Regions from separate parts of the uncultured Paraglaciecola sp. genome, predicted to be linked through region 4. Evidence: predicted binding sites of a transcription regulator. Region 4 holds the regulator's gene; each other region holds the start of a gene.

What was found. Region 4 encodes sigma-54, which starts transcription at its own class of promoters, with help from an activator protein. Its sites were predicted from a motif close to GTTGGCACGNNNNTNGNNT; they were not measured.
Region 1: the regulator sigma-54 is predicted to act here: its motif matches at 1,620-1,638, upstream of Q0Y52_RS07060 (PEP-CTERM sorting domain-containing protein).
Region 2: the regulator sigma-54 is predicted to act here: its motif matches at 1,635-1,653, upstream of cynS (cyanase).
Region 3: the regulator sigma-54 is predicted to act here: its motif matches at 1,301-1,319, upstream of Q0Y52_RS09645 (FimV/HubP family polar landmark protein).

The regions. Positions count from the first base shown of each region.
Region 1 covers NZ_CALSOK010000008.1:155,760-158,977, reverse strand. The annotation lists gene Q0Y52_RS07065 (DUF2986 domain-containing protein) at 89-250, shown strand; gene Q0Y52_RS07060 (PEP-CTERM sorting domain-containing protein) at 1,679-2,425, shown strand.
Region 2 covers NZ_CALSOK010000003.1:45,324-48,541, forward strand. The annotation lists gene Q0Y52_RS03800 (sigma 54-interacting transcriptional regulator) at 1-1,253, shown strand, start outside; gene cynS (cyanase) at 1,844-2,284, shown strand; gene Q0Y52_RS03810 (formate/nitrite transporter family protein) at 2,399-3,214, shown strand.
Region 3 covers NZ_CALSOK010000010.1:423,417-426,634, forward strand. The annotation lists gene Q0Y52_RS09635 (4-phosphoerythronate dehydrogenase) at 1-76, shown strand, start outside; gene Q0Y52_RS09640 (aspartate-semialdehyde dehydrogenase) at 132-1,148, shown strand; gene Q0Y52_RS09645 (FimV/HubP family polar landmark protein) at 1,525-3,218, shown strand, end outside.
Region 4 covers NZ_CALSOK010000014.1:120,396-123,613, forward strand. The annotation lists gene rapZ (RNase adapter RapZ) at 1-253, opposite strand, end outside; gene ptsN (PTS IIA-like nitrogen regulatory protein PtsN) at 254-703, opposite strand; gene hpf (ribosome hibernation promoting factor) at 738-1,025, opposite strand; gene Q0Y52_RS14150 (RNA polymerase factor sigma-54) at 1,051-2,544, opposite strand; gene lptB (LPS export ABC transporter ATP-binding protein) at 2,713-3,218, opposite strand, start outside.

The DNA.
Region 1 (3,218 bases), on a different contig from region 4:
TTACTCATACACCAAAGAGTGCGGTATTATATTTGGTTACATGTTCGAAAGTGATATTATATAAGAACAGATAGATTGGAATAATACAATGAACCGTCGTAAAAAAGGTAATCAGATTTTAAAAGCGCGTGCGAAAAAAGCAAATGCTAAATTGTCTTCAAAAATCAAACCTAAATATATTAGCAAAGGCGATCGGGAAACAATACTCACTGAGTCTGCTGAAGACACAAACGTCAATTCTGAGAAGTGACCTTAGTTTCTCCTCTAATTCTCGTCGGAGAACAGATATTGTATGCTCGGCTATCGGCCAATAGCGGACATTAACATCTCCAAATAAAGCGAGTGGCAAATCAAGTGATCTTCCCCCTCAATTTTGATTTGCTTAATTTTACACTGACCCTTTTATTCCGTTTCACCAACCGGGCTTTGTAGCTTTGCCTCTTTAAACGGCCTATAAGCTCCTCTGCATTTTCATCAAAGTGTTTTTGATAATCTTGATAGGTAACATTATCGACCCCGCTCGCCGCCTTTTGTTCATTTTACTGAATGCATAGCGCCAATGGGTTTCGTTTAAACAGCGAGACAAATCGCGAAAGCGATGTGTGGGTTCTTGTTTTGCTTTTCTGGCTATTCCTCTCAGTGCGGGTAGCTCATAATATTCCCAATCTTCTGCGTCGGGGATGAGTGTCCTCTGAGAGCTATGTACTTCCGTCAAGTCCTTCCCCATGTAGTTGGCTCTCCCAACCTCAGAGTACTATGCATGATCCGACTTCCATTTAACCATCGGCCAATATCCCCGTTACGGGACGCTCGACGTTCCTCATGCTGATTAATTATTCTCGCGCACCAGCGTAGTCCGGTCTCAGCAGAGCTTCGTGTCTCTAGCAATTCAATTCGCGGGAATAATATCATGAGGGGAATAAATGGATCTCTCAAGTTCTCAAGTGCATCTGTATGTACATGCCACAACCTTTTGACTCCGGAGGCCCTCCACATCCTCACCATTAGTGGATGCTTCTGTATAGGTTTCGGTGGGCGTTAAGCCCCTCACCGACCTCAATTTTTATTTCGAAGCTGTCTGCTATGCCAGTTCTTAGGGTCTGCGAAACCCCTACGGCCTATACATTTATCTGTGTACGCTTCACTTGTATTGTTCGAGTTCAAAGATTCTTTCCGCCACAAGCGCAACACTCGATACGCGCGGTTGGTTAGACCTTACCCGACAGGGACTTACACCCTGCAAGATGCATCAAGATTAAACTTGACGCTCTAACGCCTAAAGCAGCGGTTTATCCGCTGGCTTTGCTTGTTAAGCTAACCAGCAGCATAGTGGTTCCGGAATTTTTCATGTCACTACCATATGGGTTATTTAGAGGAAATTCACAAGAGTTCCATGTATATCCATGTAATTAGGCGAATAACTAAAGATTCCTTCATTGTATGGAACAGTAATTTTTACCACCAAGTTAAGCATGTTATACGGTCACTAACGTTCTTTTTTAGTCTGTCCGTTTGGGGTATTTACAAATTGCAATGCATAAAGCAAATTACAATCTAAACAGCAAAAAGAGGATTGCACTTAAGTTTATGATAAATATATGGTTTATCAATTTATGCGTGTTGGCGCAAATATTGATATAGGTTGTTGAACTAAATATTTTTGTAATCAGGAGTTATTATGAATGTGAAACAAATCTTATGCGGTATTCTTTTTTTGCCAATGGCATTAAACGTAAACGCTGGGCTTATTGATTTTGAAACAACAGCATCAGGTGGTGTACCGACAGATAATGGTACAATAGAATTTACGGATGCTTTTATGGCAGATGGAGTAACCGTACGTTTTGGTTTTGATAGTAATTTCGATGGCGTTTTAGACACTAAAGCTGTTTTTGAGGGCGCTGGGAATAGTGATGCTGGCAATGATACTGGGTTCTGGGGCGCTGGTTCCGCTAAAGATACTGCAGCTCCTGGTTATACATCGTTGTTAGGTGATTTTTTCTTAAGGCAAAGTACTCCTTACGAACCTTTTGGAGTCTTTACCATTTTATATGAAGCAGATAACCCTGTTACTGCAGCGTCTGGTGAGATTTGGGACATTGATGGAGGTAAGGCAACTGAAAGATTCTTAGTTCAAGCATTCAATGGATCTACCTTGCTTGACTCAATTCAATCACCACTGGGCATCGACCGCACTTTAGATGGTATGCCATGGGCGTTCGGTTTTAATGGCCTAAGCGATATCACACAAATTAATATCACGTTTACTGGTAGTAAAACAAAAGGTATAGGCCTTGCTTTTAACAACTTTTCTCCCGTGGAAGACATCAGCCCACCAGTAAGTGTGCCGGAACCATCTTCACTTGCCATGCTTGCCTTGGGAATGATTGGCTTAGCATCACGTCGATTAAAAAAACAACCTTAAACCTGACGCTATCGACTTAACGTAGAGCGGTAAATAGATCACTTTACCACTCTCGATCTCTATCTCTATCAAAGTGTTACTACTAAATTTTGAACTCACGCAACCTATAAAATTGAACAGGCATGGTTAAAAAGATAAGCAAATATCTCCCTCGCTATTCAAGTCAATCGCCCGTATTCACCCTTCATAACAGAGGCCGCCAAAAGAACACGTAAATAAACAGTGTATAGGTAGATTAAAACGTCATTTTGCCTCATATTTACCTATCTTTTATATCCCTGAGGGAGCGCAAACCGGCGATTTCTCGTCTATTACTCAACTGTTCTCAAATAATTCAAAATGCAAAACAAACGTCTACCGCTGTTGTGCAAAACAATTTTGAATATTGCTTTTGTTTATGATGATGAACTACTTTTATTCAAACAGACTTATCTGAGGCAGTGCTCGATTTTCGCCGTTAGATACCAGCTTTCAGCGTGTACTTGGTATTTAAACGGTTAGAAAAGCTAATCTTCCAACCGTCTGCAATTCGCTCAAAACGGTAATACAGTTTGTGAGTTACAAAGACACACAATGTTACCAACTCAAAAACCATTTAAGTCGAAAACAAAAAAGGCAGCTTTCTCTGCCTTCATGACCTCATTAAAAAACTAAGAACAATTAGCGAACTTATTTAACAACTTCGTCTTTAAAGACAAAAAATCCTTAGATCTCCAGATTAACCAGTATCGAATCTGGCTAGCGTAGTAGGTCACTCTGTCAATCAGAGGGAAAACCATTTTTTCTCCTGCTT
Region 2 (3,218 bases), on a different contig from region 4:
ATCCAAGTGACTGCCCCATCTATGCTGCATTTCATGACGGATCGGTGCACAGCATAGATGATGAGGTATTTTGGAGTAAATCAGGTATAGCAATTCCGGTTGAGTACACTAGCACTCCGGTTACCGATAACGGCAATCTTGTCGGCGCAGTGGTCATTTTCCGTGATATTACTGAACGTAAGAAAACCGAAAAGAAACTACTCAATGCAATTAATGAAATTGATACTTTAAAACATCGCCTGGAGTTAGAAAACGCCTACCTGCAAGAAGAGATCAATGCGGATTTCAACCACCATCAAATTATTGGACAAAGTCAAGCTGTTCAGCACATGGTGCGTCAAATCGAACTCGTTGCTCCAACCGACGCAAACGTTCTTATCATCGGTGAATCTGGCACGGGTAAAGAATTGATCGCCAGAGCAATACACGAAATCAGTGCTCGCAAAGCCCGCCCACTAATCCGTGTAAACTGTGCGGCGATCCCCGTAGAACTATTCGAAAGTGAGTTTTTTGGCCATGTAAGAGGTGCGTTCTCTGGTGCTGTTTCAGATCGTGCCGGGCGCTTTGAGTTAGCTGATGGTGCCACAATATTTTTAGATGAGGTAGGTGAAATACCATTGCAACTGCAGAGTAAACTGTTGCGAGTATTACAAGAACAGCAATTTGAGCGTGTAGGCGACTCAAAAACATGCAGTGTGGATGTGCGAGTTATCGCCGCAACCAATCAAGATCTCAAATCATTGGTGGAAAAAGGTGCGTTTCGTGAAGACTTGTATTTCCGACTCAATGTATTTCCAGTTGAATCACCTCCTCTAAGAAAGCGACTGGAAGACCTACCTATGTTAACCAAACATTTTATTGATAAAATTTGCAAACGTGCCAATAAAGTACATCCCAAAGTATCACTTGCCCAACTAGAAAATTTAAAAGCCTATCATTGGCCAGGTAATATCAGAGAGCTAGAAAATATTATTGAGCGCCAGGTTATTTTGTCCAGTGATAATAAGCTATATTTCGACTTTTTGTCTTCAACTACTTTTCCCAGAGCAGTCAGCCAGGTTCAACCCGTTGATATTTTAAACGAGACTCAAAAAATAAAGTTAAGCGTTTCAAGTATTGAAATGGCGCTAAAACAAGCCAACGGTAAAATTTATGGGGAAGATGGTGCCGCTGCTATCTTGGGCTTAAAACCTACTACACTAGCTTCCAGAATAAAAAAATATAATATTAAGAAGTCCTTATTTCAAACATAAAACAATCCATCAAGATTTGTTTTAGTCACATTCTCTGTCATATGTGAAGTTTCAAAATATGTAAACAGAATGAGGTGAGCACAGTGAATTGTGTCTCTGTGACTTACAATAATGTTTATCGAATCCAACGGTCAAGGTAAATCATTTATCAAAGTTTTGTCTGCAGTGATTATCCGTTGAAGACAACAAAGGTCTCTATACCTAGGGTGAAATATAATTTTAATAAAGAAGTGCTGATTCAACGAATTAATTTTTAGGAAAAACAACGTAATGTCGTTGAAAAAACAATGAACTTTCGTTATTAACGATAATTCGTGGTGAAGCATTTTCTTTTAATTAATATTTAATCCATTAAATTCAGTGACTTATTTAAAATTAACTTCTGGCACAGTTATCGCAATAAGTATATTGCTTATGGGGTTTGCTATTAGCAATTGAACGAGACCCAAAGCAATAAATTAACGCGGAATAAAAGAGTACTAGTTAATTATTACAAAACTTGAACGATTCTAAGTCTGCACAATTAAAGATTATGGCGTCATCATATTTTGCACTATTGCTGTCCAGAATGATTATTTGAGGAATGAATTATGAAAAAAATCGATGTAACCGAACTCATTTTCACCATAAAAAATGAAAGAAAATTAACATGGGAAGAAATTGCACAAGCAGTTGGCATGTCAACTATTTGGACCACTTCCGCTTGTTTAGGTATGAATAGTTGCCCAGCGGAGATAGCTGAGAAACTGGTAACGTTTTTAGGTTTACCTGCAGAGGCAATGTCAGTTCTGACGGAATACCCGCTAAAAGAATGGGATAAAGCCGTTCCACAAGACCCTCTTATTTATCGTTTATACGAAGTAGTGGGGGTATACGGCGATACGCTTAAGGAGGTTATTCAGGAGAAATTTGGTGACGGCATTATGAGCGCTATTGATTTCACTATGGATGTTCAAAAGGAAGTTGATCCAAAAGGTGACCGAGTTATCTTAACGTTAAATGGTAAATTTTTACCTTATAAATCTTGGTGATCGAGTAGATTAAAATCTGTATTTTGTAATTAATCAATAATTGATGGCTTCTGGTGCCTTATTAGTTTTTTGATACAAGAATAAAATTTAAAATAATATAAAAGAGGAACAACAATGGCTTATATTGAACCCAGTGAGTTTGTCACTAAGATGGTTGACGCAGGTGAATCTAAAGTGTTTATGTCGACTAAAGACACTTTGATAAGGGCGTTTATGGCGGGGGCTATTTTAGGATTAGCGGCCGTTTTTGCGATTACTGTAGGGGTTAAAACAGGGAGCCCCTTAGTAGGAGCGCTGCTTTTCCCTGTTGGTTTTATCATGTTGTATTTGATGAAGTTTGACTTGTTAACCGGAGTGTTTACTTTAGTGCCCCTCGCCCTGTTGAATAAGCGACCCGGTGTGACTTTTAGTAGCATGATGCGAAATTGGGGCTTAGTGTTTGTTGGCAATTTTGCCGGTGCTATGACCACCGCTTTTTTTATGTCTTTTGTTTTAACCTATGGTTATTCTGTCGACGGTGGCGCAATCGCTGCCAAGGTTAGCGCTATTGGTGAATCACGCACGTTAGGCTATCAAGAAAATGGTATAGGTGGCTGGTTTACTATTTTTATTCGCGGCATGTTATGTAACTGGATGGTCTCTATGGGCGTGGTTGGTGCAATGATATCAACGTCTGCAGGCAGTAAAATGGCAGCCATGTGGATGCCAGTCATGTTGTTTTTCTTCATGGGTTTTGAACATTCAATTGTTAACATGTTTCTTTTCCCTTTTTCCATGATAATGGGGGGTGATTTCACCGTATATGACTACTTAGTGTGGAATGAAATCCCAACTGTTTTAGGGAATCTTGCGGGTGGTTTATGCCTGGTTGGTTTACCCTTGTATTATACACATGTGAAAACATCGCCAGAACGCAAGCTATCCAAATAAATAG
Region 3 (3,218 bases), on a different contig from region 4:
TGCAATTGCGCTAAACACTGGAAATTTTGCAAATTCGAAGGCAATCTACGGTGTTGGATTTTTGCCCGCCATATAGGTGGTTCACATAATTCAATGCCACCCATAATTTAAATGTTTAGGAGTAAAAAACCATGTCTCGGGCCTTTGATGTCGCCGTGTTGGGCGCTACTGGATTAGTAGGACAACACATGATCGAAATTCTTGAAGAAAGAGGTTTCCCAATCAACAAACTTTATCCATTAGCCAGTGCTCGTTCTGCTGGTGGAAAGGTGACCTTTAAGGGAAATGAGATTAGCGTTTTAGATGCTGATGAATTTGATTGGAGTCAGGTACAACTAGGCTTCCTTTCTGCTGGTGGCAGTGTCTCAGAAAAATTCGCACCTATTGCCGCTGAAGCCGGTTGTGTAGTTATCGACAACACGTCTCACTTTCGCTATGAAGCAGATATTCCTTTGGTGGTACCTGAAGTGAATCCGCAAGCATTAGCTGATTTTCGTAATCGTAATATTATCGCTAATCCTAATTGCTCTACTATTCAGATGATGGTGGCTTTAAAGCCTATTCACGATGCTGTTGGCATTGAGCGTATTAATGTGTGCACCTATCAGTCAGTGTCTGGGGGAGGGAAGGCTGCAATTGACGAGTTAGCTCATCAAACTGCGGCGCTGCTAAGTGGCAAAGAAGTGAAAACTGAAGCCTTTAGTCGCCAAATTGCTTTCAACGTTATTCCACAAATCGATGTCTTTATGGATAATGATTACACCAAAGAAGAAATGAAAATGGTGTGGGAAACTAAAAAGATAATGGGTGATGATACTATTTTAGTGAATGCGACTGCTGTTCGTGTCCCCGTTTTTTATGGTCACGGTGAAGCCATTCACCTTGAAACTCGCTCGCCAATAGACGCTGAAGAAGTAAAAGTATTATTAGCCAATGCGCCAGGCATAGTGTTACACACTGATAGAGATGCATTTCCTACCCAAGTGAGCAGCGCCAGCGGTAATGATGATGTGCATGTAGGTCGAGTCAGAAACGATATCACACATCCTAACGGCATTAATCTATGGGTTGTGTCAGATAACGTGCGTAAAGGCGCGGCAACCAACAGTGTGCAGATTGCTGAAGTGCTTATCCGAGATTACATGTAAATATATATAAGGGCCTGTGTGACAGGCCCTCATCCATTCTTTTCTATTGCCGATAAGATACTTAATGAGTATCTTTCCTAATCAGCTCGCCATTTTAGATCAAACAGACCAACTGGTTTATAGTTGTTATATATTTATGCTGCGTTTTCAAACTTGGAATACGACTTGCTTACAAACATAAATTAATTGGAATAAATGTGTTTAATGCCAATAAAGCGACACTATGTGAAATTGCATAACTAGTTAATTTATATAGATAATCACTTTTATTTATTTTCAAAAGAACATACGAAGATATTGTGCAAAGTTGAGTGTAGCGTTGTGTCGTGACGTCATTCATAACGAGGAGCTATATTTTGGGGCCAGAAGGAATCATATGAATTTGCGAAAAATAGCAATACAGCTTTTAATTGTACTGAATTTCATTTCCGTTATTCCTGCTGCCAATTCTCAACAGGGTAATGTAAGAGGTCCTAAAAATTCTTCTCCTAGGTATTCTGAGCCACAACTTCAAATCCAACCAGGTACAAAGTCTGACACTTATGGACCCATAGTTTCTTCGGACACTTTATGGCAAATTTCTCAAAATTATCGTTCTAATAGCTCTTTGTCTGTCTATCAGGTTATGCAAGCCATATACGAGATTAATCCTGACGCTTTTGAACAACAAAATATTAATTTGTTGAAAGATGGTTCGATATTGAAAATGCCATCTGAGGCTTATATTTTTAATGTTAATAACAGGCAAGCGCAACAAAAAGCCCAGCTAGACATATTGAGCTTTAAGTCAAATATATCAAATAAACTAATAGAACAAACATCAAATGCCGCAGCTTTGGAGCAAACCAAGGAATTGATGGAGCAAAAACTAGAAGCGATTGACGAGGCTCAAAATCGCCAGTTCACTGCTATTCGGAAGCAATTTTCCGAATCCATAAACAGTGTGCAAAGCATATTGGATAATAATAAAAAGTTATCTGAAAGACTCAGTAAAGTGAATGCCGACATTGATGAAATGCGCAGTGAGGAACAAAAAAAGTCTCTGCAAATGAATCAAATGGGTCAAAGCATTGAAGAGTTGTTAGAAAAGTCTCGTCAAGATGATGCCGTTAAAGCTGCACAAATGGCAGAAAAAAACAACTCTTGGTTAGGTAATACGATAACAATTATATTGTTGTTCACCTTACCCGTTTTATTCGCACTCATTGCTTTTGCTTATTGGATGATTAAGCGAAAAGTTCCTACGGTTGTTAAGCCAGAAGATGATTCTTCGGACGACCTTTCTTTGGATCCTTTCGCCACTGAAATGGGTAACTTGTCAGGCGCATTAAGTGCCGAGGTGTCGCCACAGAACAATGATAAATTGGATGGTGGTGACTTATTTGGCGATGACGACCTATTTGATGATGTGTTATCTGAAGAACTTGAAGAATTGGTAGAGGATGCTTTAGGGGATAACATAGAAGATTCACTGATCGATAACTCTGAAAGTGTCGATGAGCTAGAAGATGATGACCTAGATAGTTTATTTGATGAAGATGACGATTTATTAGCTGATGTTAAAGACAACGATGACAACTCTGAGCTTAAAAAAATATTGCTCGAGGAAGATGAACAACAAGTTAACGCTGACGCTGATGATATGAAACAAGATGAGGGTGAGCCACCACTGGTACCTGATGATGAAACGTTTGCTAAATCTGCGGTGGATGAAGAAGAGCCAGCAGAGATCAGTATTGATGATTTACTTAATGAGTCAGAAGATGAAATCATCGAAAATCCTTTATTAGATGATTCAGACGATATCAATGAGGAAGCTTTACAGAAGCCAGATAAAGAAATTACTGCTCAAAGTAAAGAGTTGGACAGCGTTACAGACACTCTACTTGATGAGCTGGTACAAATGCGTTCTATGTTATCTGACGATGACGATGAGGCTCAACAATTACTCGGAGGTGCAGAGTCGCAGCTTGATATTCAGGCGCTTGATGACTTAGTAGCAGAGATAGAAGAAGTATTGGTCGATAAACTTGATACAGAAGCGGATATATCTGAAGTCTTAAATGAGGC
Region 4 (3,218 bases):
AATAAAGTATGGTCATATCCCAAGTGGAGGGCAGATAATCAAGAATTTCGACTAGCTCATTAGGATCTTTTGGTAAGTTACGGACATCGATGCTAACGGCCACTTGGTCGTATTCATCAACTACAGTATGAGTGAGTGTGGGTAAAAGGTTAACTGGAATATTATCCACACAATAATAGCCAAGATCTTCTAATGAGCGCAGCACTATAGATTTACCTGAGCCAGAACGCCCACTAATAATGATAAGTTTCATTTATCCTAGTGCCTCAAATAACTCTTGGTCTGTTTTTGCTTGGCGCATTAGGCTTAACGTGTCCTTATTGTTTAGTTTCGTGGCAATAGCAGACAAAGTGCCTAAGTGTTCAGATGCTTTGTCTTCGGGTACTAAAATAGCAAAAAAGATATCAACAGGCGCATTGTCTATGGCGTCATAATCGATTGGTTTTTTACTGGTCAATACAATAGCCATAACATTTTCTAGTTCTTGTAGGCGACCATGTGGCAGGGCAATACCATTGCCAATGCCAGTGCTGCCCATTTTTTCTCTGCATGTCAGACTAGACAAAATAGTAGCTTGGTCAATATCAACATCAATTAAATGTTGGTTAGCAATTTGACTAATAAGTTCAAGTACTCGTTTTTTACTGGTTCCTTGAACTGCACATAAAGTACAGTCAGGATGAAGAATATCTTTTATTTCCATTATGAATTCTAATTGTGGTTTATCGTTGACGCTATCAATGGCGTTTAATTTTTTCCTTGTGCTTAATCACTTGGCGGTCAAGTTTATCGATTAAAGCATCTATTGCTGCATACATATCTGACTGTTCAGATGTAGCAAACACCTCTGTTCCACTGAGGTGTAAAGTGGCTTCCGCTTTTTGATTAAGCTTTTCCACATTTAATATTACATGAACATTATTTATATGCTCAAAATGTCGTTCTAGTTTAGTAAATTTCGTATGTACGTAATCTCTTAAAGAATCTGTAATATCTACATGATGGCCGGTAAGGTTAATTTGCATATCGCCTATTCCTTCTTCAATTCGCCTAAAGCAGGCTCTTACGTTGGTTAGATGGTGGGATCATGAGTGACTCCCGGTATTTTGCTATTGTTCGCCGCGCTACCATAATGCCTTGGTCGGCCAACACCTGAGCAATTTTGCTATCGCTTAAAGGTTTACTGGGTTTTTCTGCAGCTACTAACTTTTTAATCAATGCCCTTATTGCAGTTGATGAACATTCTCCGCCTGCATCTGTGGCTACATGGCTAGAGAAGAAGTATTTCAGCTCAAAAATACCTCTTGGTGTATGCATGTATTTTTGTGTTGTAACTCGCGAAATAGTGGATTCGTGCATATCTACCATTTCAGCGACATCGTTCAACACCATAGGTCTCATCATTTCGGGGCCATGTTCAAAAAAACCCATTTGTTGCTGCACTATGCAGTTAGACACTTTAAGAAGAGTTTCGTTGCGGCTTTCAACACTTTTAATAAACCACTTTGCCTCTTGTAAATGTGAACGAATAAATTGACTGTCTGAAGTGTTCTTAACACTTTTGCTCATCGCTGCATATTGCTGATTGACGTTGAGTTTAGGAAGGCTATCTGGGTTAAGTTCTACTTTCCATCGGCCATTTTTCTTAGAAACAGATACATCAGGGATAACGTAATCTGATTCACCTGTGACTATGGCAGTACCTGGCCTAGGATTAAGGGTTTGCAACAGACGCATGGCTTCCCGCAACTCTTCTTCTTTGAGACGAGTTTTTCGCATTAGAGTACGATAGTCTTTACTGCCTATCAGATCGCAGTAATCAGTAATCAACAACTTGGCTTCTTCTAACCAAGGTGTATCTGATGCAAACTGCCGTAATTGGATTAGTAAACATTCTTGGGCGCTGCGAGCGCCTGAGCCTATGGGATCAAACATCTGGATGCGTTTAAGTACTACTGCAACTTCGTCCAGTTCAATCTCTTCGTCATCCATACTGGCTAGGACTTCTTCAGTGCTAATAGTCAAATAACCGGCTTCATCGATAGAATCGATAATGGCCATAGCAATAGCAATATCGGTATCGCTAAAATGGGTTAAACGCATTTGCCAAAGCAAATGGTCTTGAATATTTTCTGTGGTTTCGCCTTGAAATACTTGATCATCATCGCCTGCTGATCCTGCACTGCTCATAGAGGAAGGGGCTGATGAAGCACTTAAATATTCATCCCAAGTACTGTCTAAGGGTAAATCCTCTGGTATGTCATTATTTTGCAGGGCATCGCCGCTATCGACACTATCCGCATTGACTTCAACTTGAGTGCTGTCGCTATCTTTATTATCGGCACTGTGGTTAGTTTCAAGGGCTTTTTCGCCACTACCACTGTCATCTGACTCGTTTACTTCTAACAACGGGTTAGAGTCTAAGGCTTCTTGAATTTCAGCTTGTAAATCCAAAGTAGACAATTGCAATAGCTTTATGGCTTGTTGCAGCTGCGGTGTCATTGTAAGTTGTTGGCTAAATCTTAACTGTAAAGAGGGTTTCATTAACTTCTTATGTTTAATCTGTTGTTGTTATCAGACGAGATGAACTCTTCATTCTAGAAATTACAGCGTGTTGTCGAAGTTATCCCACATCAATCATAAAATACTAATCAAGTTCGCTTGCTTGACAGCTTTGCTGGAAGCTTAATATTTTAAGTAATATTCTTTTAACTATAGCCTGAATTGTTCACCTAGGTATACATCTCTTACACGTTGATCACTTAAAACTTCTTCCGAAGTGCCAGAAGCTATCAACTCGCCATGGCTCACTATATATGCTTTTTCACATACATCTAAGGTTTCACGCACGTTATGATCGGTAATTAATACACCTAGACCTCTATCGCGTAATTGTTGAATTATTTTTTTTATGTCGTTAACTGAAATGGGATCAACCCCAGCAAAGGGTTCGTCTAATAATATAAATTCTGGATCAGCCGCCAAGGCTCGCGCAATTTCTACTCTTCTGCGTTCACCGCCAGACAGACTCATACCTAAACTATTGCGAATATGGTTGATATTAAATTCGTCCAATAATGAGTCGGCCTGTTGTTCTCGCTGTTCTTTTGATAATTCTTTACGAGTTTGTAATATCGCCATCAGATTTTGATATACGGTTAGCTTTCTGAATATTGATGCTTCTTGTGGTAAATAACCTATGCCTTGCCTAGCACGCA